DNA from 3 places in the Mucilaginibacter sp. P2_A5 genome. Region 3 is predicted to be linked to each of the others. Evidence: riboswitches for the same ligand, from Rfam matches in the RefSeq annotation. Region 3 holds a riboswitch; each other region holds the start of a gene.
The links. A riboswitch is a leader RNA that binds a small molecule or an ion and turns the genes downstream of it on or off. The one in region 3 is predicted to bind S-adenosylmethionine.
Positions count from the first base shown of each region.

Region 1 (8,203 bases), on a different contig from region 3:
TATATAACCTTGCAACAGCTGCCATATCGCCGGCATTTAGTACCTGGCCGTCATGCGCCTACAGCTTAACCTTAGGCACCGTGCGTAAGTTGACCACAGGCGACTCGAACGATCAAGGCAAAACAAACCAGGTTATTTTTTGCAAGTAATTAAATCTATCCATACAAAAGGGTATCGCTTAACCGGGATACCCTTTTTGCATTAACATATATTTGATGTGTGAAAAAATTACACAATCCATCAGGTGTATAGTAATTGTTAAATGTAGATATTTGGTAAGCAGGTTTAAAGCGAACATCTTTATCATTACAATTAATGGTACCATAGCTTATGACACAGGAAGCCAAAAACGAGGCGTTAGAACAAATAGAACTGGATATTAAGGTTGGATTTGAAAATGAGCAGCAAATTTTTGATGGGTTAGAAGATATGTTTTACGATGAGGATGATATTGATGATGTTTGGTTAAGACAAACCATCCATCAAAAATATAAGCAACATCAAAAGGAAGCTTTGCAGTGGGCAAAATCAACCGGATTTGATAAGCTTGCCAAGGCATTTGACCAACTTATTGCGCAAAAGATAGTGTGTTTGCACAATGCCGGCTATACCAAACAAGACGGACAAGGTGACTGCATGGAAACAATTGAAAAGCTGGATGAATTGGGTGTTAAAGCTATTGGCTTTTGCTATTATCACTCGCAGGATTTAGCGAGGGCGGTTGACCCTTTCATCCGGAACCTATACTTGGGGTTTGATAGTGCTACACAAAATGATGATGAAGCGTTACATGTTGCCCGGATGATTGTTTCGACGCTGGAGGAAAATGGTTTCCAGGTAAGCTGGCCGGAAACTGTTGAACAGAGGATAGAAATTAAAAATATCGATTGGAAAAAGATTCCAGATGATGAGGAATGGGGCGCGGAGCGGGTTATACAGATGTTGGCTAAACCGGGATCAAATCAGAAGCCTTTTTGGAAGCTATGGTGATGCAAACACGATGTTGGCGAGTAATGTTGAAAAGTAAGCCACACATAGTAGGGATGCCAGAGCCATTACTAGTGGCAGGTTCTTAAATATAAATAACTAAGCAGATGGGCAACAAGTTAAAATGGCCTGAATTTGAAACCCTTGCACAAGCCACATTGTTTCAGGGACAAATTATTGATATTGATAAACAGTACATACAATTGGTTATCGAACCCTCTTTTGATAACAGTATTAATTTGCAGCTTGAAATAGGTGAAGAGGCTGTTAAATGGTATAGAACAACATGGTCGAGACTTATTGATACTCCCAAATTTCATAACCCTGTGGAAGGTCTGAAGTATATTGGACAGGAAATAAAACCAACTATAAACTATGAAAAAGGTGTAATTGATGCTCAAAAGATCGCAACGATTATCGGTCTCGCAAAAATGATATCTATTAAACCCATCCTTAAAGAACAAAAAGGAATTGTGCTTGACGGTATCAATTATACATTAACCATTCATGTTGAGGGACTAAAAATAACTTACAAATGGCATTATCTTGAGGAAGGCTGGAACGATTTGGAGCAACTGAGATTGAATCTCGAAGAATTTAATAGCGAATTACCATATGCCTAAGAGCACAAAAAAGCAACTATATTTTTTTCTTACAAACAAAAAACGATGCCCTTATTTTAGAACATCGTTTTCACAACAGGGCATTTATATCCCACTAAAAAATAGCCTCCGCAATCCGCTTAGTTGGCCCGGCGTTGCTCATGGTATAAAAGTGTAGTACCGGAACACCAAAAGCCATCAGCTCGCGGCATTGGTTTATCATCCATTCCACGCCAATATCTTTTACATCTTTTTCAGATTTGCATCCGTTAACAGCGTCGCATAAATCCTCGGGCATATCAATATGGAAGGTTTTGGCAAGGTTAATCAGTTGCTTTGATGTGGTAACAGGTTTTAAGCCTGGTATAATGGGTACGGTAATGCCGTTGGCCCGGCAGTTATTTACAAAGTCGAAATATTTCTGATTGTCAAAAAACATTTGGGTAACAATAAAATTTGCACCCATATCTACCTTTTGTTTCAGGTATTTAAAGTCGGTTTTAAGGTTTGGCGCTTCAAAATGCTTTTCGGGGTAGCCGGCAATACCGATACAAAAATCGGTTTTCAGGCTATCGTCGTTATGTTCATGCAGGTAAATACCGTTGTTCATGTTCACTACCTGTTGTAACAAATCGGTAGCATAGTTATGCCCATTGGATGTTGGCACAAAGGATGCATCTCCCCGGCGTGCGTCGCCCCGCAAAACCAACACATTCTCGATACCTAAAAACTGGAGATCGACCAACCCATTCTCCGTCTCATCCTTGGTAAAACCACCGCACAACAAATGCGGAACGGTATCTACCTTATATTTATTCATGATAGCAGCGCAGATAGCGATAGTGCCCGGACGTTTGCGATAGCTCAGCTTTTCCAGCAAGCCATTATCATGCTGTTTGTAAATAAAATCCTCGCGTAAGGATGTAACATCAATAAACGGCGGCTTAAACTCCATTAAGGGGTCAATGGCATCGTAGATACCCTGGATGCTTTGGCCTTTTAAGGGTGGGATTAGTTCGAAAGAGAATAACGTTTTTCCGTTGGCGTTTTTGATATGATCTGTAATTTTCATTATTTTGTTGTAGGTTGTGTGTTGAAAGTTGTAAGTAAAAAGATTTATTCAGAACTAAAATATCTGATGAAACCATTAAGCAGTTTTCTTACGAATTTCCAATTGTGATAAGTATTTGTCGAGTTGTGGTTTTTCAATGAAGTTCAAATCGCTACTTAAAAAGAGTTGTGTTTCTAATTCATATAATGATCCTCTTGCTATATAGAAAAACTGAAGGCTGTCCTTTTTATGATTTCGTCCACATCCTTCTGCGATATTCGATGGGATAGACACCGAACACCTTCTCATTTGATTGCTTAACCCAAATTGCTCTTCTTTTGGAAATGAACGTGTTGCAGAATATACTTCGCTAACAAGCTTCCTTGCTTCAATCCAAACATTTAATTCTATGTATTTTTTATAATCGCTTTGCACGTCGTTTAATTAAAGCTTTTTTCTCATACAACTTACAACATTCAACACACAACTCAATAATTTATATTAGGCCCCAACCACCTCTCGATGTCCTCAAGCGGCATTTGTTTCCGCAAAGCGTAATCCTCAACCTGGTCCTTACTTATCTTCCCTAATCCAAAATACCTTGCCTGCGGGTGTGCAAAATAGAACCCACTTACAGAAGCGGCCGGTGTCATCGCTAAGCTCTCAGTCAGGTGCATTTTGGCAGCATCTTCCGCTTTCAGTAACTCAAACAAAGTTGTTTTCTCCGTGTGATCCGGGCAGGCAGGATAGCCTGGGGCCGGGCGGATACCCTGGTACTCTTCTTTGATCAGTTCGTCGGCATTTAGCTGCTCGCCTTTGCTGTAGCCCCAGTATTCTTTACGTACCAGTTCGTGCATTTTTTCGGCAAAGGCCTCGGCAAGGCGATCGGCAAGGGCTTTGGCCATGATGCTGTTATAATCGTCATGGTCGGCCTCAAATTCGGCAACCAGTTCATCGCAGCCAATGCCTGTGGTTACCGCAAAGCCTCCAAAATAATCCGGCACTCCGCTTTCTTTTGGTGCGATAAAATCCGACAATGCATAATACGGATCGCCTTTAACCTTTTCGGCCTGTTGGCGCAGGGTATGGATGCGGGTTAACAACGTACTGCGACTTTCGTCGGTATATAGTTCAATGTCATCGCCTACGCTATTAGCCGGCCAAAAACCGATAACGCCGTTTGCATGCAGCAGTTTTTCTTTTACTATCTTTTTTAACAACACCTGGGCATCATCAAAAAGCTTTTTGGCTTCATCGCCTACAAACTTATCGGCAAATATCTTGGGATAGCTGCCGCGCAATTCCCAGGTGTGGAAAAACGGTGTCCAGTCGATATAAGGAACTAATTCTTCCAGCGGATACGATTCAAATACTTTGGTACCGGTAAACGTTGGCTTTGGCGCTACATCGCCGTCCAGGCTAATCTGGAAACGGGCCTGCCTTGCCTGGTCGATGGTAACAAAACGTTTATCCGATTTTTTATTCAAATGCGCTTCGCGGGATTTGGCATATTCCTCCTTTATGTTTTTGATATAGGCATCCCGGCCATCGCGGTTCATCAGGCTGCTACACACGGTAACACTGCGCGATGCATCCAGTACATGGATTGCAGCGCCCGAGTAATGCGGATCGACCTTAACGGCCGCGTGGATACGCGAGGTAGTAGCCCCGCCAATAATCAGCGGAATAGTAAAACCCTCGCGCTCCATCTCTTTAGCAAAGTGCACCATCTCATCCAGCGACGGCGTAATCAAACCACTGAGGCCGATGATATCTACATTTTGCTTTTTAGCCTCTTCAATAATGCGTTGTGCCGGTACCATAACGCCCAGGTCAATCACCTCAAAGTTGTTACAGGCCAAAACTACGCCTACTATATTTTTACCAATATCATGCACATCGCCTTTTACGGTGGCCATCAATATTTTACCGGCGTTTGCACGGCTTCCGCTACTGTCTTCGCCTGCATCAATAACCCGTTGTTTTTCAAGCTCGATAAATGGCAGTAGGTAGGCCACCGCCTTTTTCATTACCCGGGCCGATTTTACCACCTGTGGCAAAAACATTTTACCGGCGCCAAATAAGTCGCCTACTATATTCATGCCGTCCATCAAGGGGCCTTCAATTACTTCCAGCGGTTTGCTGTATGTTTGGCGGGCTTCTTCTACGTCATCATCCAGGTATTCAATAATACCTTTTACAAGCGCATGCGATAATCTTTCCTGTACGGTTCCTTTGCGCCATTCTTCATCGCGTACAACTTCTTTACCTTTACTTTTAATGGTATCGGCATATTCAACAAGGCGTTCGGTTGCGTCATCGCGGCGATTAAGCAGCACGTCTTCTACCAGCTCAAGCAGGGTTTTATCTATTTCCTGGTAAACTTCCAGCATGCCGGCGTTCACAATACCCATATCCATACCGGCGCCAATGGCGTGGTATAAAAATGCCGAGTGCATGGCTTCGCGCACCACATTATTCCCCCTGAACGAGAAGGAAATGTTGCTTACCCCGCCGCTTACTTTGGCATGAGGCAGATTTTGTTTTATCCAGCGGGTGGCCTCAATAAAATCAACCGCGTAATTGTTATGCTCTTCTAAACCGGTTGCAACGGTAAGGATGTTTGGGTCGAAAATGATATCCTGCGGAGGGAAACCAACCACGTTAACCAAAATATCATATGATCTTTTACATATCTCAATACGGCGTTGTAACGAATCGGCCTGGCCGGTTTCGTCAAAAGCCATTACTACCGTGGCGGCACCATAGCTCAGGATTTTACGGGCCTGTTCAATAAATTTTTCTTCGCCCTCTTTAAGCGATATGGAGTTTACGATGCCCTTACCCTGGATGCATTTTAAACCCGCCTCAATAACCGTCCATTTTGATGAATCGATCATGATGGGCAGTTTGGCAATATCCGGTTCGGATGCTACCAGGTTCAGGAATTTCACCATCACCGCTTCCGAATCGATCATGCCCTCGTCCATATTGATGTCGATAACCTGGGCACCGCCCTCTACCTGTTGCAGGGCAACGGCTAATGCGGCTTCATAATCTTCGGCTAAAATAAGTTTCGAGAATTTTGGCGAACCGGTGATGTTGGTACGCTCGCCCACATTTACAAAAATGCTGTCGGGCTTTATGGTCACCGCTTCCAGGCCACTCAGGCGCAGGTCGGGTTCAATTTCGGGGATAAGCCTTGGGGGGTATTTGGCTGCCTTTTCGGCGATGCATTTGATGTGCTCGGGCGTGGTGCCACAACAACCCCCCACAATATTTACCAAACCGGCTTTAATAAAATCATCAACCTGGTGGGCGGTTTCATGCGCGGTTTCGTCGTACTGGCCAAACTCGTTTGGTAAACCAGCATTAGGGTAGGCAGATATAAATACATCTGCTTTCTCAGATAGTTCGGCCAAATGCGGTCTCATTTCTTTGGCACCCAAAGCACAATTTAAACCTACTGAAAGCAGGTTGGCGTGACGGATAGAATTCCAGAAAGCCTCTACCGTTTGCCCGGAAAGGGTACGACCGGAGGCATCAGTAATGGTACCGGAAATCATGATAGGCAGATGCTTGCCCGACTCGTGGGCGTATTTATTGATAGCGAACAAGGCTGCCTTGGCATTCAGTGTATCAAAGATGGTTTCAACCAATAATAAATCCGATCCGCCATCAACCAGGCCACGCACCTGGTCGTAATAGGCGTTGGCCAAATCATCAAAGGTAACGGCACGGTAGCCCGGGTCATTAACATCTGGCGATAGGGAGGCAGTACGGTTAGTTGGCCCTATGGCACCGGCCACAAAGCGCGGTTTTGCCGGATTTTTTTGGTTGTATTCGTCGGCCACTTCGCGGGCAATACGGGCGCCTTCGTAACTAAGCTCATAGGCCAGTTCCTCCAGCTTATAATCGGCCAGTGAAATAATTTGTGTGCTGAAGGTATTGGTTTCAATAATATCGGCGCCGGCATCCAAATACTCGGCATGGATGGCCTTGATAATATCCGGGCGCGTAATATTCAAAAGGTCATTATTCCCCTGCAAATCACTATGGTGATCTTTAAACCTTTCCCCACGAAAATCCTTTTCGGTAAGCTGGTACCGCTGTATCATGGTACCCATAGCCCCGTCAATTACAAGGATGCGTTTTTCTAATTCTTTTCTAATGTTCATGGTTAGTATCAAGTAGTTAGTATCAAGTATCAAGTACGGAAACTCCGGCGCCTGATTTTTAATTAGATCAACGCAAAAAAATCTTGCTACTTGATACTAATTACTTGCTACTAAAAAAAAGCTTACATCGAAAAGTCGGGTGTTCAATTGACTTTCGCTTATCTTTCCCAGGGCTGTTTAGCTGGCTGAGTAGAATGTAGCACCTTGTGAAGCACAGGTTGCTAAGACATCGCAGGGTCTAATCCCTCCGTCTTTCTCCATAAGCAGTGCAAAGGTGCATAATAAAGCCGTAAAATGCAATAGTTTATATGCCAGGCTATGTGTACGCTAAGTAAATTTATATCCACAAAAAAAGCTGCCTTTGCGGGGCAGCTTTTTAATAATAATTTGTTGGTTGTTTATTATCGCCTGCTACCAAAAAGACGCAGCATTGAAGTAAACAAGTTAATAAATGTAGTATAAAGCACAAATGCGCCCATGATCACCAGTTTTTTTGACTCTGCACTTCCATACTCAAGTCCGGCACCAATTCTTTTCAGCATTTGCATGTAGTAGGCTGTTAAACCAACCATCAATACAACAAATACAAAGCTAAGCACGTAGCTTAACTGAGGGCTACCTAAAAAGAAGTTAACCATGGCCACAGCAAATGCACCAAAAAAGATGATGATTAAAATTGAACCAAATTTGGTTAAATCCATCGTGGTAAAATATCCGGCAATAGCCATTATGCCAAAAACTACAGCGGCGCTGATAAATATGGTAAATATTGACGTTGCTGTATAAATAAGGCCGAAAATGCTCAGGCTTATACCAACTGAAGCGGCGTAGGCAATAAACAAAAACAAAATAACCGGGTATGATAACCTGTTGAGGCCAAAGCTTATGACCATTGAAAAAGCAACCGGTGCAAATAAGGCTACATAGCCTAAAGTTGAAAATCCCTGCGTTGCAGGGTTAACAATCAAATTCATCAGGTTTTGATTTAAGAAGAATTCGAAAGCGCAAAAAGCAGAAATGCCTAATGCAATAAACATCCATGCAAATACTTTACCCAAATATTTACGGGATGCATCGTCCTCTGTTAATTGTATAACGTTTTTATAAACGTATTGATCTTTAGTTTCCATTTTTTGATAATAAATTACTACACGAATATACGAAGAATTGGTGAATATATTGTGAAGGGTAGTATCAGGTCAGGGAAATCGCTTTTAAAATTAAAGACAAACAGGAGGCACCTACGGAGCCAAATTGTGCGGGTGGGTGTAATACTATAAACACGTGACTCCGCTGGAGTCAACAGTTGCAGGTTTATAACTCCAGCGGAGTTTCGTGTTTATAGTAAAAAAAGTAACAGTTTTTGGCTCCGTAGGTGCCTCCTG
Region 1 is NZ_JBFUCY010000014.1:29,807-38,009, forward strand. Features, by position in the region: gene AC1DXF_RS13675 (transthyretin-like family protein) at 1-149, shown strand, start outside; gene AC1DXF_RS13680 (DUF6891 domain-containing protein) at 331-990, shown strand; gene AC1DXF_RS13685 (hypothetical protein) at 1,095-1,610, shown strand; gene metF (methylenetetrahydrofolate reductase [NAD(P)H]) at 1,705-2,661, opposite strand; gene AC1DXF_RS13695 (four helix bundle protein) at 2,737-3,075, opposite strand; gene metH (methionine synthase) at 3,129-6,818, opposite strand; SAM riboswitch class I at 6,974-7,084, opposite strand; gene AC1DXF_RS13705 (Bax inhibitor-1/YccA family protein) at 7,220-7,948, opposite strand.
Region 1: another riboswitch for S-adenosylmethionine. It lies ahead of metH (methionine synthase); the one in region 3 lies ahead of AC1DXF_RS12760 (TlpA family protein disulfide reductase).

Region 2 (8,203 bases), on a different contig from region 3:
AAGTGTGATTTTAATATCATTCAATTTGTCTGAACTCGGATTAAGCAGATTTTTCGGATTATTGGGGTTTTAATTATCGTCTGAAACCCGAATTAAGCGAATTTTTAGAATTTCCCGAATTAGCTTTTTAAATTCTGTTAATTCTTTAATTCTGTAAATTCAGGTTCAGACCAAACCGCTAATCATTTAATTGCTTTATGTAGTCCAAAAACATATACAACGCCTTCTTCTTCTCTACGGTTAAATCAAAATCAATTTTCACCATCAGGTAATCAACAATATCAAAGTCATCGCGCATGGGTAGTTCCTTGAACAGATCCTGCCTATGGTCGAGGCCGTATTTAAGGGCGGCGTTAAATTCCTGCATAAAATCATGCGGGATTGGTTTGTTGGCTATCCAGCCTGCAAACATGAACGGCAGGCCGGTAAACTTTTGCCATTCTTCGGCCAAATCGTATACATATTTATACTGATCTTTTTTACCAAAGGTGCGGTCGCCAATTTGAACAAAAGCCGTATCTGGCTCGGTCGAAAGGCTGTAGTTTGGCGCCCCCTCAATTAACTCCGGACTGATTTTCCAATAGTTTTTGAGCAGTATGCGTGCCAGGTTGTTAGATGAGCGCGATTCGGGATCAAGCTGCAGGTATTTAATATCGTGTACGGGGCAATTACTAAATATGAATACCGAGTTTACTGCGCCAACGGCACCAATGCAGTAATCGGATACTATTTCCCAGTTGGGCAGGCTTAATGTGGCCGCCACAGGGATAAGGCCGATGTCTACTACATCATCAATGAGTTTTTGGGCACAGTCAGTCGGTGTGTCAAGACTTAGTGCTATTTTATCTACAAAACCGGTATGTTGAAGGCCGTATATAAAGGGTTTGGTATTGGTGTAGCTTACTGCTGATATTCTGATCTTTTTCACAAGAAACGTTCTCTTTCAGGATTGTTTTAAATGTTCGGCATTGTTAAAATCTACAATAGCAAACTGTTCGCCATCATAAACAACTTTGTATAAAACCAAATTTTGATGCGGAAAGTTATCCATTTCGCTCAATGGCTTGCCGGTTAAAATACAAAGTAATAAACGCATGGCGCGGCCATGCATGCAAACCAGCACAGTTTTTTCTTCGGGATGGCTCATGATCACCGCTAAAGCTTCACGCTGGCGGATCTCCACTTCGTTGGGGCTTTCGCCGCCTTCAAATTTGCTATCCAGGTTTCCATCCAGCCAATCGCGCATAATCTGCAAAAAGGCTGCCTTATTTTCCGGCGTGGGCAGCTGACCTTCATGAATGCCCCAGGCCAGCTCATCAAGTCCGGGAAGCTTTTCAAAAGGCAATCCGCCATCCAAAAAAGACTGAATGCTTTGCTTTGTACGTTTTAGCGCCGATATATATGCTTTATCGAAAGGTACATCTTTATAAGCCGCAAAAAACTGTTGTGCCTGTTTGCGTCCCTCATCGTTCAGGTCGGTATCAACACCCCTGCCCTGGATAATTCCCAGCTTGTTGTATTCGGTTTGGCCGTGACGTACTATGTATAAGATTTTTTGCATTTTTTTATTGAAGCGTAAAGCTTAAAGCAGAAGGTTTAAAGCTTCGTTTTAGCAAAAAGCTGAAAGCATAAGGCTTAAAGCTTTTTTATATTATTGTTATATTATTTATGCGGACGACTCGAGGCCGTCCTTTTCTTTTTCGCTTTCAGCTTTTAGCCTTCCGCTTTAAGCTTTTTTGTTTTTGCTTTTAGCTTTAAGCCTTCCGCTTTAAGCTAATTTATTACTGGCAGCTTGTAATATTGCGGCTTGGGCTGGGTTTCAGGAAATTCAAAATCATTATAATCGGTAACTACATTGTAAAGTGTATCGCGCTCTATAGGGTACCGGCCTACATGTTTAATCAGTTCCACCAATTGTTTGGTGCTCATACCGGGGTGCTGCTCTTCGGCGCCTGCCATCGAGTAAATTTTGGTGGTGTCATCCAGGGTACCGTCAATATCATCTACTCCAAAATTGAGCGAAAGCTGCGCCGTGGTGCGGCTGATCATAGCCCAATAGGCCTTAATGTGATCGAAATTATCCAAATAGATCCTCGCGACAGCATAATTTCGCAAATCTTCAACAACAGTTGATTCGGGTACGTGGGACATCTGGTTATCCTGGTTGCGAAATTTCAACGGGATAAATGTTTGAAAGCCGCCCGTTTTATCCTGCAGCTGGCGTAAGCGTTCCATATGGTCAACCCGGTGATGGAATTTTTCGATATGGCCGTAAAGCATCGTAGCATTTGAGCGGCCACCCAACTTATGCCATTCCTCGTGTATGGCCAGCCATTGGTCGCCAGTACATTTATCTTTTGAAATCAGATCGCGAACCTCCGGGTGGAAAATCTCGGCCCCTCCGCCCGGTATCGAACCTAAACCGGCCTCCATCATCAGGCGCATGCCCGTGGCGTAGTCAATTTTGGCTTTTTTGAAAATGTAGTGGTATTCAACCGGCGTTAACGCCTTGATGTGCAATTCGGGGCGATGAGCACGTATGCGGCTGAAAAGTTCCTGGTAAAAAGGCACATCGTATTGCGGCAGCACTCCGCCAACTATATGTACTTCGGTTACCGGTTCGTCATCGTATTTGGTTACCATGTTAAACATTTCGTCCATAGTATACTCCCAGCCCTCGGCTTTTTGTTTAAGCAGGCGCGAGTACGAACAAAATTTGCAATCGTAAACACAAAGATTGGTAGGCTCGATATGGAAATTACGGTTGAAATAAGTTTTATCGCCATGGCGCTTCTCGCGGATGTAGTTGGCTAAAACACCAAGGTAACCAAGGTCGCCCTGTTCATATAATGTAACACCTTCATCAAAGGTAATCCTTTCGCTGCGTTGTACCTTTTGGGCAATGTGCTTTAAATCAGCAGGCAGATCTGGATTTTGTAATAATAACTGTAAATTATGCTCAGCTTCCATTCAAAAAACTTTGAACAAATGTAGTAAAAAAGCGGAAAGCTTAAAGCCAAAGGCCTAAAGCAAGGGGCATCTTTACAATAAGATTATGAGGGGGAAAAACTTAAAGCCGAAGGCTGAAAGCAAAAAGCTAATGGGGAAAGCCGAAAGCTAAAGGCTGAAAGCAAAAAGCTTAAGACAAGAATTCGAGGAGCTTTTGGCATTCTGCTTTCGGCTTTTAGCTTACAAGGTTGTTATAGCTGTAATGTTTATCCCTCTAAAGCAATCGTCGGCGCAATTACGCGGCACATAACCGCAGTCTGAAATGAGACCGTTGTTTTTTGCTTCAAATATGATGTCATTAGTTGTAGCATCAACTTTAAGCCATTCGGTGCGCGCCTTTAAGTAAATGCCATCCATCGTAAGTGCATCTGTGGCATCATTTGGGTGTGTATTTATGGTGGCAGCATCTTCATGCCAGGTTTTAACGGTATCGACTTTATTGGTGCCGTCGTTACGGGATTGTACCCGGATATAGTCACGCGAAACAACCTTACCATTGTTTACGGCTACTTGGATAGTAACTCCAAAACCTACCCACGAACCAAAAACTGTTGTGTAGGAATAGGAATTTTTCGAGCTGCTTTTAAAGCTCATCCAGGCTTTATAGCTGGTGTCATACTCGCTTTGTTTAGCGATGTTTTCTTTTTTACAGGCGGTAGCTGATAATAACAGGATAATAGTGAGTAGGTGCAGGTTTTTCATAAAGCTTTTTTAACCATTACGCAAAATTTAAATCAGTCGCTACAGTAAATCACAAATAATCTTATTTACTTTGAAACGATAACATCAACGACAATGAAAACTGAAACTATAGCTATACACGCAGGCAACCATATAGACGGATCATCAAAAGCCGTAATACAACCCATTGTTATGTCGACTACTTTTGAACGTGGCGAAGATGGCGGCTTTCCCGGCGGGCATATTTACAGCAGGGCATCAAACCCCAATCGGGCCTTGCTTGAAAACGTTATAGCCAAATTAGAGGGCGGCGCCGATGCCGCCTCATTTTCATCAGGCAACGCGGCGGGCATGTCGGTATTTCAGTCGCTGGCGCCGGGTACTCACATTATTTGCCCGGATGATATGTACCATGGTTTGCGCAATCAGCTTAAAAACCTCTTTGTGGGTATTTTAACGTTTGATTTTGTTGATGTTAATGATATCGAAGTTTTAACCCAACACATCAGGCCCGAAACCGGGCTGATTTGGGTTGAGACGCCATCAAACCCACTGCTCAAGATCACCGACATACAAAAAGTGGTTGCCTTTGCCAGGGCGAACAATATTAAAGTAGTGGTTGACAATACTTTTGCCACTCCCATTTGCCAGCAACCATTAGCTTTGGGTGCCGATATGGTAATGCACTCGGCCACTAAATATTTTGGAGGCCACAGCGACCTGATGGGCGGCGCATTAATTACCGCCGAGAAAAGCGACTGGTGGGCCAAAATACGCCAGGTACAGGAAATGGGCGGCGCTATCCCCTCCCCAACCGATTGTTTCTGGCTAGTACGCAGTATTAAAACCCTCCCGTACCGGGTTAAGGGCCATGTACACAATGCGCAACTATTAGCTGAGTTTTTAGAACAGCATCCCAAAGTAGCAAAGGTATTATACCCTGGCCTGCCGTCGCACCCGCAGCATCAAATTGCCAAAGAGCAGATGCTGGCCTTCGGCGGTATGTTATCATTTATAATTAAGGGCGATGAAAATGATACGCACAACATCATCAATAAATTAAAAATATTTACACGGGCAACCAGCCTGGGCGGCGTGGAAAGCTTAATTGAGCACCGCGCAACCGTAGAAGGCCCCGACACTAAAACACCAAGGAATTTATTACGTGTTTCGGTTGGGTTAGAACATATTGATGATTTGGTGGACGATTTGGAGCAGGCGCTTTTTTAGGTTAAAGGCAAAAGGTGAAGGGTGAAAGGTTGTTCGGAAAAGCGTTAAGTTCATGAGTTCAAAAGGTGGTTTTGAGTGATAACTTCACCATTTCCTCGGCATATTGATTTGTTTTATGGCCGCCAATCCATGTGGTGATTATTGGTATTTCCTTGTAGATCGCCGCAATTCGCCTTTCAAATTTCTCGCGGCCTTTCTGGAATTTATTGGGATTTCTATAGTAGTACTCAATTGCACATAAGCGAGTGGCCGGATTTTTACTAAAAAGCAGCATATAATCTATTTCTGGGGTCAATTTGCTTTTCACAGTATCAAAATTTATCCGGTTATCTAAAAGCATAAAACCAGCATAGTTCATCGCGATGTAGTAACCAAAGGTAACACCCGAAAAAGGGGTCATTAGAAATCGGGCCTTTTTATTTTTTGAGGCTATTTTGACGCTGTCGTTTAGTGGTTTTGACATCGCATCGTAATTAAAATAGATTGGATTAGCATGTATTTTATCCTTAAATTTTAATAAAGGAGAACATATTTTTTTATAACGGCTGTTTAACCGGGCGTCATAAGGTATGCTGGCATCTAACATATAGCTTATCAGTGAATCTTTAAAAAATATAAACTGGTAACTGATACGCAGATAGCCTGCTTCGTAAACACTTGAAACATCAGCGTAACCAAAGCCAATATCCTCCATTGTATGTTTTGACGTAATTAGCAGATCGAGTACGCCCGCAGGATTGGTTTTATAAATATCGGCCAGTTTTTTTATAAACAGGGAATCATTAAAAATAAGCTGTTGGTTTACGTCTTTCACTTTTGCTTCCTCCTGTCCAAACAACAGCGTTGTTGAGCAGCAAATGAAGATTATAAAAGCGAAAAACTTATTCATGTGGCGGTTTATTGGCGATACAAGATAATAAAATTTGGTGTTTAAATAAATATCCCCTTTTCCTCAGCGGTAGGTATCTTTCACAGACCGCAATTCCAGATATTGCCGGTTGGGCCAGGCGACCCGAATATCTATCGGAAAGATGCCCATGGGGACACAGACATCGGAGCAAGAACTTTTCTCCTTTTACCTTTCACCTTTTGCCTTTTACCTTTCCCTTCAAATAAAATTTGGTATTTTAATAAATATCCACTTATATTTGGGGCATTATTTGGTAGCGATACCATAGTCGATCAATTCTCCGCATAGTTCGGGTATTGATTTATAAAGAAGCGGCGAGAGATCAGGCTCAATGACCCGCTGGCAACCCTTCAGTTTTGAAGAAGGTGCCAATTCCTGTCCCGGCAAATAACACCGGGGGATATAAATTTATAGCCATGAAAAGTTTAATTACAATTACTAAAAGCAACATTTTTAATACCCAAAACGGTAACATACAACGTATTAGCCCAATTATTGGCAATATTTGTATGTGTTGCTGCTGTTGATGCTTTAATACGTCCCTTTTTTCAATCCCTGAAAACATACGTGTTGTAAAACTGATAAATATTTTATCAGCTTGCTAAAATCCATCTAAACAACAAAATTTAATTATAACCTTTCAAAATCTACAACTATGTCAGCCTTAAAATTCGAAACCTTACAATTACACGCCGGCCAGGAAGTTGATCCTACTACAGGCTCACGCGCGGTACCGCTTTATCAAACTACGTCGTACGTATTTAAAAGTGCCGAACACGGCGCCAACCTGTTTGCATTAAAAGAGTTCGGGTTTATTTATACCCGCTTAATGAACCCCACTACCGATGTGTTTGAAAAACGCATAGCCGCTTTAGAGGGTGGTGTTGCAGCTTTGGCCACGGCATCGGGCCAGGCAGCGCAGTTTATAGCGTTAAATAACATATTGCAGGTAGGGGATAATTTTGTGACCTCGCCATTTTTATATGGCGGCACATACAACCAGTTTAAGGTAGCTTTTAAACGCCTGGGCATTGATGTTCGTTTTGCTAAAGACGATACAGCCGAAAGCCTGGAAGCCTTAATAGATAATAAAACCAAAGCTATTTTCCTGGAAACCATTGGCAACCCCGGCTTCACTATTGCCGATTTTGATAAAGTTGGCGATTTGGCCAAAAAACACGACCTGCCGCTAATTGTAGATAATACCTTTGGTGCAGGAGGCTATTTATTTCGCCCGTTGGAGCATGGCGCAAGCATAGTGGTACAATCAACCACCAAATGGATTGGCGGCCACGGTACCAGTATTGGCGGTGCAATAGTTGATGGTGGCACTTATAACTGGGGCAACGGCAAGTTTCCTCAATTTACCGAGCCATCCGAAGGTTATCACGGTTTGGTTTTTGCAGATGTGTTTGGCATAGGCGGCCCATTTGGCAATATCCAGTTTATTATTCGCGCCCGTGTGGAGGGATTGCGTGATTTTGGCCCTTCGCAATCGCCATTTAATTCATGGCTGAATATACAGGGACTGGAAACACTATCATTACGGGTGCAACGCCATGTAGATAATACACTGGAACTGGCTAAGTGGCTTGATCAGCATCCGCAGGTAGCATCGGTAAATTACCCGGGATTAGAGTCGTCGCCGTACCATGAGTTGGCAAAAAAATACCTGAAGAATGGTTTTGGTGCGGTGTTGTCATTTGAAATTAATGGCGATAAAGCCGATGCCGGTAAACTGATAGATAGCCTGAAACTGGTAAGCCATTTGGCCAATGTGGGCGACGCCAAAACATTGATCATTCAGCCATCGGCAACAACACATCAGCAGCTATCTGATGCCGAACAGCTTTCGGCAGGGGTTACACCAAATTCGTTACGGGTAGCGGTGGGTATTGAACATATTGATGATATTAAAGCAGATTTTGAACAGGCATTTGCCAAAATAAAAGAGGCGCAGGCCGAATTAGCGTAGTGGTGAGTAGTGAGTGGTGAGCGGTGAGTGAATAAAAACTCACCATTCACTACTGACAACTCACTTCTATCAACATGAATAGAAGAATGAATACAGAAACATTTAAGTACACACAAACTTTTGAGCTGGAATCGGGCGAACAACTACAGCAACTGGAGATAGGTTTTCATACTTATGGGCGCCTAAACAAAGAGAAAGATAATGTGGTATGGGTATGCCACGCCCTGACAGCCAATGCCGATGTTTTTGACTGGTGGAAAGGTTTTGTGGGTACAGGAAACAAATTTAACCCCGAAGAGCATTTTATAGTTTGTGCCAACATTTTGGGCTCGCCATACGGCACAACTAACCCCTTAAGCGTAAATCCGGCAACAGGTGAGCCATATTTTTTAACATTC
Region 2 is NZ_JBFUCY010000032.1:16,351-24,553, reverse strand. Features, by position in the region: gene AC1DXF_RS23415 (menaquinone biosynthetic enzyme MqnA/MqnD family protein) at 179-928, opposite strand; gene AC1DXF_RS23410 (histidine phosphatase family protein) at 944-1,561, opposite strand; gene mqnE (aminofutalosine synthase MqnE) at 1,774-2,970, opposite strand; gene AC1DXF_RS23400 (hypothetical protein) at 3,190-3,711, opposite strand; gene AC1DXF_RS23395 (trans-sulfuration enzyme family protein) at 3,805-4,920, shown strand; gene AC1DXF_RS23390 (hypothetical protein) at 4,979-5,809, opposite strand; SAM riboswitch class I at 6,129-6,239, shown strand; gene AC1DXF_RS23385 (O-acetylhomoserine aminocarboxypropyltransferase/cysteine synthase family protein) at 6,486-7,805, shown strand; gene AC1DXF_RS23380 (homoserine O-acetyltransferase family protein) at 7,892-8,203, shown strand, end outside.
Region 2: another riboswitch for S-adenosylmethionine. It lies ahead of AC1DXF_RS23385 (O-acetylhomoserine aminocarboxypropyltransferase/cysteine synthase family protein); the one in region 3 lies ahead of AC1DXF_RS12760 (TlpA family protein disulfide reductase).

Region 3 (8,203 bases):
TGAAGGTGTATGCATCCTCCTCGTATGATCCGAACGGTGTGCCATTGGTGCCATAGGCTATTTTTATCTTGCGGCGGTCGGTATAGTAATCTGTACCTGTACGGAAGTTGGCCGATAAGCCGTCGACGATCTTATAATTCAATTCCACACTACCGATTAAACGATTTTTGTGTTGCCCTACGGTGTTTTCATAAGCCAGCCAGTAAGGGTTGCTGTAATAGCTGTTATTCCAGTTAAAGGTATTGCCGTTGGCATCTTTATAGTTTTTTAACTGGTTAATATCAACCTGGCGGCCAAACCATGTGAATTGCAGCATGGTACTGGTTGCCCGCCTGCCGCCCGCGCCGGGCAGATTATCGGCATCGTCCTTAATATAATTTGCAATTGTAGTTACCGTTAATTTGGGGCTAAGCTTAAAAGTAGAATTGAGCGCGAACGTGTTGCGGCCTTGCGATGTGTTAGGGATAATGCCGGTTTGATGCAGGTTATTGTATGACAGGCGATAATCGGCCTTATCGGTACCGCCCGCTAAGGCAATGCCGTTATTGAGCGTAACACCGGTTTTAAAAAAATCCTTAACATTATCAGGATGGGCCACAAAAGGAACCGCCTGGCCGTTTGAGTAAAACTGCGGGATAAGTGTTCCGTCTAATGCAGGTCCCCAGCTTTCGTCAACACCATCGTTAACGCCCCCGCCCTTGCCATCTACATAGCTAAACTTCCCGTTTGATCCCTGGCCATATTCGTTTTGATAATCGGGCAAAATGTTTACACTGGCAAAGCTGGTGTTTGAGTTAATGGTTACACCCAACCCTTTAGCGCCCCTGCCTGTTTTGGTTTTAATGAGGATAACACCTGCCGCGGCGCGATAACCATAAAGAGCGGCCGCGTTTGGCCCCTTTAATACAGTTAAAGATTCAATATCTTCGGGATTAAGATCGGCTATGCCATTGGAAAAATCCCTTGAACCATTGGTGCCCAAAAATTGCTGATTGTCGATAAAAACACCATCAACAACAAAAAGTGGCTGGTTAAAGCCAGCGATAGAAGTTTCCCCGCGGATAATGATGCGTGACGAACCCATATCACCCTGGCTGTTGGTAACTGTAACACCGGCAATTTTACCGGCCAGGGCATTTACCAGGTTGCTTTCCTTAGCCTCGGAAATATCTTTTGACTTCAGGCCTTGTACTGCATAGCCCAGGGTCTTTTTATCCTTGGAGATATTGAGTGCGGTGATCACCACTTCGTTAAGTGAGTTGGCTGCTTCCTGCAGCACAATTTGTAAACCGGTTTCACTCTGTTTAACCGTAATTTCCTGCGATGCAAAACCTATGTAGGAGATTTTAAGTACATCATTAACATTGGCGTTAAGGCTAAACTTACCATCAGTTGTAGTTTGCACGCCATTTGCGGTACCCTTAACAGCTACGCTTACACCGGGCAAAGGCAAACCATCGGATTTGGCGGTTACCACACCGCTTATTTTAACAGATTGCGCCGCAACTGTTTGGATGAGGAAAAAGGGCAACAGGATTGCCAGTAAAATTTTGTAATTTTTAAACATGACGATTATTGATTAATAGTTTTATTGCCGGCATAGCAAAGCCAGATAGCAGCGTTTTTGGGTATGGCAATGCCCTGCTGTATGTTTTAAAATACCGGTAAATTAATTTTGATAGTGTTGGTTATAAGCAAAGGACGCCAGCTAAAACAATGGGCCTGCAAATAACCGCTGCCGTTGAGTTAACAGCAACAACGCATACCCTGCATATAATTATGGACAGGAGCGGAGGAAAGGAATACACATTTGTTGGTAGGGTGTGCGTTTTGTAAAGGTGTTCTTGTTGTTTTCATAACAATTTTAGATATAGAAGATAACAGGGTCAGTGTAGATGCAGGGTGAACTCAATTTAGCTTTTAGCTTTAGGCATTGTGCTTTAAGCTTTATTTTACAGATGTGGTTTTGTTGTTTACCAGGGCGTCGACAGCTTTGAGCATCGATGCAAATTCCTGGGTATCATAAAGGCGGGTGAGGTAAACTATTTTACCATCTTTATCAATAACCACATTGCGGGTTACGCCGCTTTTTTTATTGGCAAAGCGCCCAAAAATATCAGCGCCCGGATCAAGCGCCAAGGGGTAGCTGATGTTCATTTCCTGCTGAAAATGCTGCACTTTTTCAAGCGGCTCATCCCTGTCGACCCCGATAAGCACCAGGCCTTTGTTTTTGTAGGCCTGCCAGACTTCTTTTTCAAGATGGGGCATTTCCTGGCGGCATACGCTGCACCAGCTTGCGGTAAACTGCAGGATAACTACTTTGCCCTTGAGTTGCTTTAATGACGTTTGGGTGCCATCGGCCAGCACCAGTTTAAAATCATCGGGTGCCTGGTCGCCGGTTTTAACAATATAACCACGATCTGTTGATGTAGGCAGAGGAGCCGGCGGTGCGGTTTGTGCATGGGCGAAATAGCCGGTAATTAATAACGAGCAGGTAATGATTAGTAGATGTTTAATTTTCATAGCTGTATTTTTTAACCGTGTTTGATGCGGTGTAAAAGTTTATGAATTTAATTAAACAAGAAATTGGGATGATAGTGATACTGCATACAGCCCCTGGCTGCGTACAAATTGGCATACATTATCTTTTCTGCTGATAAAAGCAGACAGGAATTAGCACCTTTTTTTAACAATTGGGTTACAGGTTGCTAAGACATCATAGGGCCTTTCCCTCCGTCTTTCTTGATAATTAAATTAAAGAACTGTTTAACGATGCAAATGTATAAATATATTCTACTAAATACATAGATATTGTATAATTAAATTGTCATGAAATAAAGAAGGGGGGAAATTGGGTGTATAAAACGCGCTGGCGTTGAACGCTGGCTACGACTCACCGGGCCGCCGCTGCGCTGGGCCACCCTCTCTCCGGCTGACGCCACAAAGAGGGTTGAGGAAAGAAAAACAATTTTTTGCCCCTCTATGCGCGAAGTGGAGAGAGGGGCGACGGGCGTGGCCTCGTCGGGGTGAGTCGTCTCCGGTGTGCGTTTTTAGCCCATCCCCATCAAATAATTTTTATATATTTATTCCCGAAAATGAATAACCTTGATGCCTTATAAACCCGGATTACATTTATTATCTGAATTCAGTACAGATAAACCTAACCTGTTACAATCAAGCGCCCCCTGCAGGCAGTTGTTTGATCAGCTCATCGCTACCTATCAGCTAACCAAAGTTGGCGAAGTTTACCACGATTTTGATGGCGGTGGTTTTACCGCTATGGTTTGCTTAACCGAATCGCACATGTCTATCCATACCTGGCCCGAATATGCTATGGCCACTTTTGATGTGTTTTTATCCAATTATCAAAAAGAGAATGATGATAAAGCACGTGCCATTTACCAGGGGGTTATAGCTTTTTTTGAAGGTACCGAGATGCAAAAAAACGAAATTAAAAGGTAATGGCAGCCACGTTAAATCCCAAAGCTTTTCCGTTTTCGAGTGAGCTTGTTTGTCCCGCTTGTCAACATAGTATTACGCTTTATGATCAGGCAGGCTGCGAAGCCGTGGTTTGTCCTCAATGCCGGTCTTACCTGCTTTTTAATGATGCGGGCAGGCCTTATGTTGAAGAGAAAATTCACGTTTTAAAATTTAAGCCTGTTATGCCTTTAGGCACTACCGGTACATTAAAAGGGATAGAGTACAAATTGATTGCTTACCTTGAAAAGAAGGAGGGGTCAACCAGGTACGAGTGGCGCGAATACATGCTATACAATTACGCCAAAGGCTATGCCTTTTTATCGGAGTATGATGGCCATTGGAGCTTGATTGCCGGCGCCAATTTTTACCCGGATTTGGCAAGCGTAAATAGTATTTATGGCAACGAGGCAGAGTATGAGGGTAATACCTATCTTAAATATAACGCATATACCCCGGTTATAACGGCTATGATAGGTGAGTTCGACTGGGATATATCCTCCGAAAAATTAAGGGCTAAAGAGTTCATAGATCCCCCTTATATGCTCACCAGCGAGGAGAACATCAAAAAGCACGTTACCGATTGGTACCTGGGCGAATACCTGGAAGAGGCGGAAATAGCGGCGGCTTTTAATATCCCTGTTGAAAGCTTTCCCGAAAAAATCGGCATCGGTGCAAACCAGCCATCAAAACATAAAGCCAGGTGGCTGGCCGCTTATAAAATAAGTGGCGTTGCCGCGGTTGTGTTCCTGCTGGTGCAACTCTCGGTTATCTGGCTAAGGCCCGAAAAGGTATTGCTATCTGACACATATGCATTGGCCATGCCGCCCCATATGCCGGATACTTCAAAGCATGTAAGTACCGCGATCGATTCGTTAAGAAACATTGCAGGGGCTGTGCCGGTTGATTCCTTAAACTCATTTGCCCCCGACGCTAATGGCAATTATGAGTTTAAGTCCTTTAAAACACCCACATTTACAATACCCGATGGGCCTGTGCCGGTAGAGTTTGAGCTGGGCTCGCAGGTTGATAACAACTGGCTATCGGCAACGGTCGAACTGGTATGCGAAAAAGATAACCAAACCTGGAGTCTCTCAAAAGATATTGAATACTATCATGGTTATGAGGATGGCGAAAGCTGGTCAGAAGGTTCTTATACCCAAACCGTGCTGTTATCAGAAATTCCGGTGGGCAAATACCACATCAATATTTACCCTTATGCGGGCACAAAGGATGTTTCATCACTATCTGTTAAAGTTACCGAAAGTGTTACCCTATGGCGCAATGTATTGGTTACGCTGCTGCTGCTTTGCCTTTATCCTTTATACTGCTGGTACCGGATGCGCAAATTTGAAACAAACCGCTGGATGAACAGCGATTTTTCACCCTATCAAAAAGATGACGAATAATGAAAACAGGAACCATGAAATCAAACGCTATATACATAGCCATTGTGGCAGCCATTGTAGGCTATTATTCATACGCGGCTTTTGATGGCTTAGCTTTTTGGGAAAGTAACGAGGTACAGCGGAACGCGGGTTACAACGGGCCGGTAGCGCACTCGGGTTACGGGGTTAGGTTTTATCATAAATAACAGCCATGAACAAAAAACTTCCCGTTCTTTTACTCGTATCGGTTTTTATTATTGCCACCTGCGGACTTATTTATGAACTGATAGCAGGTACACTGGCCAGCTACCTGCTGGGCGATTCGGTTACCCAGTTTTCTACCATTATCGGGGTTTATCTGTTTTCGATGGGGCTGGGCTCATGGGTATCCAAATACTTTGATAAAAACCTGCTGGCCTGGTTTATCCGCATCGAAATACTGGTTGGCCTGGTGGGTGGTACAAGCTCATCAATCCTGTTTTTAGTGTTTGAGAATGTGAGCTCGTTCCGTATTATTTTATATGGGTTGATATCCCTTACCGGCATCCTCGTTGGCCTGGAGATTCCGCTGCTGATGCGTATTTTGCAAAATCGGTTTGAGTTTAAAGACCTGGTATCAAAGGTGTTCACTTTTGATTATATCGGCGCTTTAATAGCCTCGTTGGTATTCCCGTTGTTGCTTATCCCTTACCTGGGTTTGGTCCGCACGGCCTACCTGTTTGGTATGCTGAATGTGCTGGTGGCTTTAATAACCTGTATCAATTTCCGGCACGAAATTAAGGGGGCAAAATACCTGCAAAGCGCATCCATCATCAGTATGCTGGCCTTGTTGGTTGGTTTTGTGTATGCCAATACCATCACCAGTTTCTCGGAAAGTTTAACGTATAGCGATACCATCATTTTTTCGAAAAGCACGCCATACCAGCGCATTATCATCACCAAAAAAGGCCGCGACCTGCGCTTGTTTTTAAACGGTAACTTACAGTTTAGTTCGGTTGATGAATACAGGTATCACGAGGCGCTTATTCACCCGGTATTGCAAGCCCTGCCCGATGCCAAAAATATTTTGGTAATGGGCGGCGGCGACGGACTTGCCGTACGCGAAATTTTAAAATATCCGCAGATTGAAACCGTTACTTTGGTTGATTTGGATAAGGAAATGACCAAACTGTTTCGCACCAACGATATGCTGCTGAAGCTGAACCGCCGGTCGTTGTTATCGCCCAAAGTAACGGTGATGAATGCCGACGCCTTTTCATGGGCCCGGGCGCAGCATAAAACTTACGATGCCATTATTATCGATTTTCCCGATCCTTCCAATTACTCGGTTGGCAAACTATATACCAATACTTTTTATGCCATTGTAAAGCATTTGCTTAACCCCGATGGCATTATGGTAATACAATCCACATCGCCCTATGTAGCGCCAAAATCATACTGGACGGTAGAAAAAACCCTGCAATCAGTTGGCTTGCATACTGTACCTTATCATAACTATGTGCCCTCGTTTGGCGAGTGGGGCTATATTATGGCCATGACCAAGCCGGTATATAAAGTGCCCGGCCATTATTTGCCCGGTCTGCGGTTTATGTCGAAAGCCTGTTTGGAGCAGATGTTATATTTTCCGGCGGATATGGCCAGGGTAACGGCGCAAGTTAACAAGCTGAACAACCAGATACTGGTAAAATACTTTGAGGATGAGTGGTCGACCGTTTTATAGCCGCAGCAGCGGGATGAAGCCGACCAGTCGCCGCGCGTTTATTTTGCAGGCGGGTTTGGTTACCGGGGCCATATTGCTTAACGGCTGCATCCGTAAGTTAAGTGGGGGCAAAGCGGAGTATGCCCATATTAAAGGCAAATTGGCCGGCCCCAATGCCAAAGCCGGCCATGCCCTGCGCGATAAACTGCCTATGCCGGCGCCGACAACACAACAAACGGTTAAGACCTTGATCATTGGCAGCGGTATCTCGGGCCTATCGGCCGCGCGGTGGCTGTTAAAACAGGGCGAAACAGATTTTCAATTGCTGGAGCTGGAAGATCATGTTGGCGGCAATGCTTACTTCGGGGCGAATGAGGTATCGGCCTATCCCTTAGGTGCGCATTATATTCCCATTGTAAATAACGAAGATAAACTGCTGGTTGATTTTTTGCAGGAGCACCAGGTAATCACCCATTTTGACGAAAAAGGGCTGCCCTTTTACAACGAGTTTTACCTGTGCTTTGACCCCGAAGAGCGGCTATTGATAAATGGCCATTGGCAGGAAGGCATAGTGCCCGATTTTGGTGTAGCCGACAGCGACCGTAAGCAAATCATCCGCTTTTTTGCCCTGGTTACCCAGCTAAAAAACGCGAAGGGCAACGATGGTAAGTATGCTTTTGATATTCCGTTAGATAATAGTTCGGCTGATGATACCTACAGGAAGCTAGATAAGATTACATTTAAAGATTACCTGGAAGATAACGGTTTCAATTCGCCTTACCTGCTCTGGTATTTAAACTATTGCTGTAAGGACGATTATGGCACGGTGGCCCAGAATGTAAGCGCCTGGGCGGGACTGCACTATTTTTCGGCACGCAAAGGTACGGCATCCAACGCCGATCCAAACGCCGTAATTACCTGGCCCGAGGGTAATGGCTGGCTTATGAAACGCCTGCGCGAAACCGTAAAAGACCATATTAAAACGGGCCACCTGGCTTATGATGTTCAGGTAGCGGCAGGTGGCAAGGTGGCAGTAAAGGTGCTCAACCTGAAACAAAATACATCCGCAGTTATTTATGCAGATAAGGTGATCATGGCATCGCCGCAGTACGTTAACCAAAAGCTATTAAAAAATACTGCCAGGCCGGGCTTTGATGTGAGTAAGCTGCATTATTCGCCCTGGCTTATTGCCAATATTACGGTTAATAAATTACCCTCGGCAGCCAAGGGCATGGTGCTATGCTGGGATAATGTGGCCTACAACACGGCATCAGTAGGATACGTAAATGCCAACCAGCAGGACCTGAAAGTGGTAGAAACCCAAAAGGTACTTACCTACTATTTACCCCTTTGCCACCTGGAACCCCGCCTGGCCCGGCTGGCGGCCTACACCCGCACCTATGAACAATGGATGGATATTGTATTGCCCGAAATGGAGCAGATGCATCCCGGCATAACACCCGATATTGAGCAAGTAGAACTATGGCTGTGGGGGCATGGCATGATCAGCCCGGCGGTAAATTATATCTGGGGCGATAACCGGCAGCAGGGCCGGTCGCCCATAGCCGACAGAATCTTTTTCGCCCATACCGACCTGAGCGGCGTCTCTATTTTTGAAGAGGCTTTTCACCAGGGCGTC
Region 3 is NZ_JBFUCY010000013.1:5,027-13,229, reverse strand. Features, by position in the region: gene AC1DXF_RS12765 (SusC/RagA family TonB-linked outer membrane protein) at 1-1,567, opposite strand, end outside; gene AC1DXF_RS12760 (TlpA family protein disulfide reductase) at 1,948-2,523, opposite strand; SAM riboswitch class I at 2,639-2,752, opposite strand; gene AC1DXF_RS12755 (S-adenosylmethionine decarboxylase family protein) at 3,109-3,462, shown strand; gene AC1DXF_RS12750 (DUF4178 domain-containing protein) at 3,462-4,886, shown strand; gene AC1DXF_RS12745 (hypothetical protein) at 4,886-5,071, shown strand; gene AC1DXF_RS12740 (polyamine aminopropyltransferase) at 5,077-6,585, shown strand; gene AC1DXF_RS12735 (FAD-dependent oxidoreductase) at 6,563-8,203, shown strand, end outside.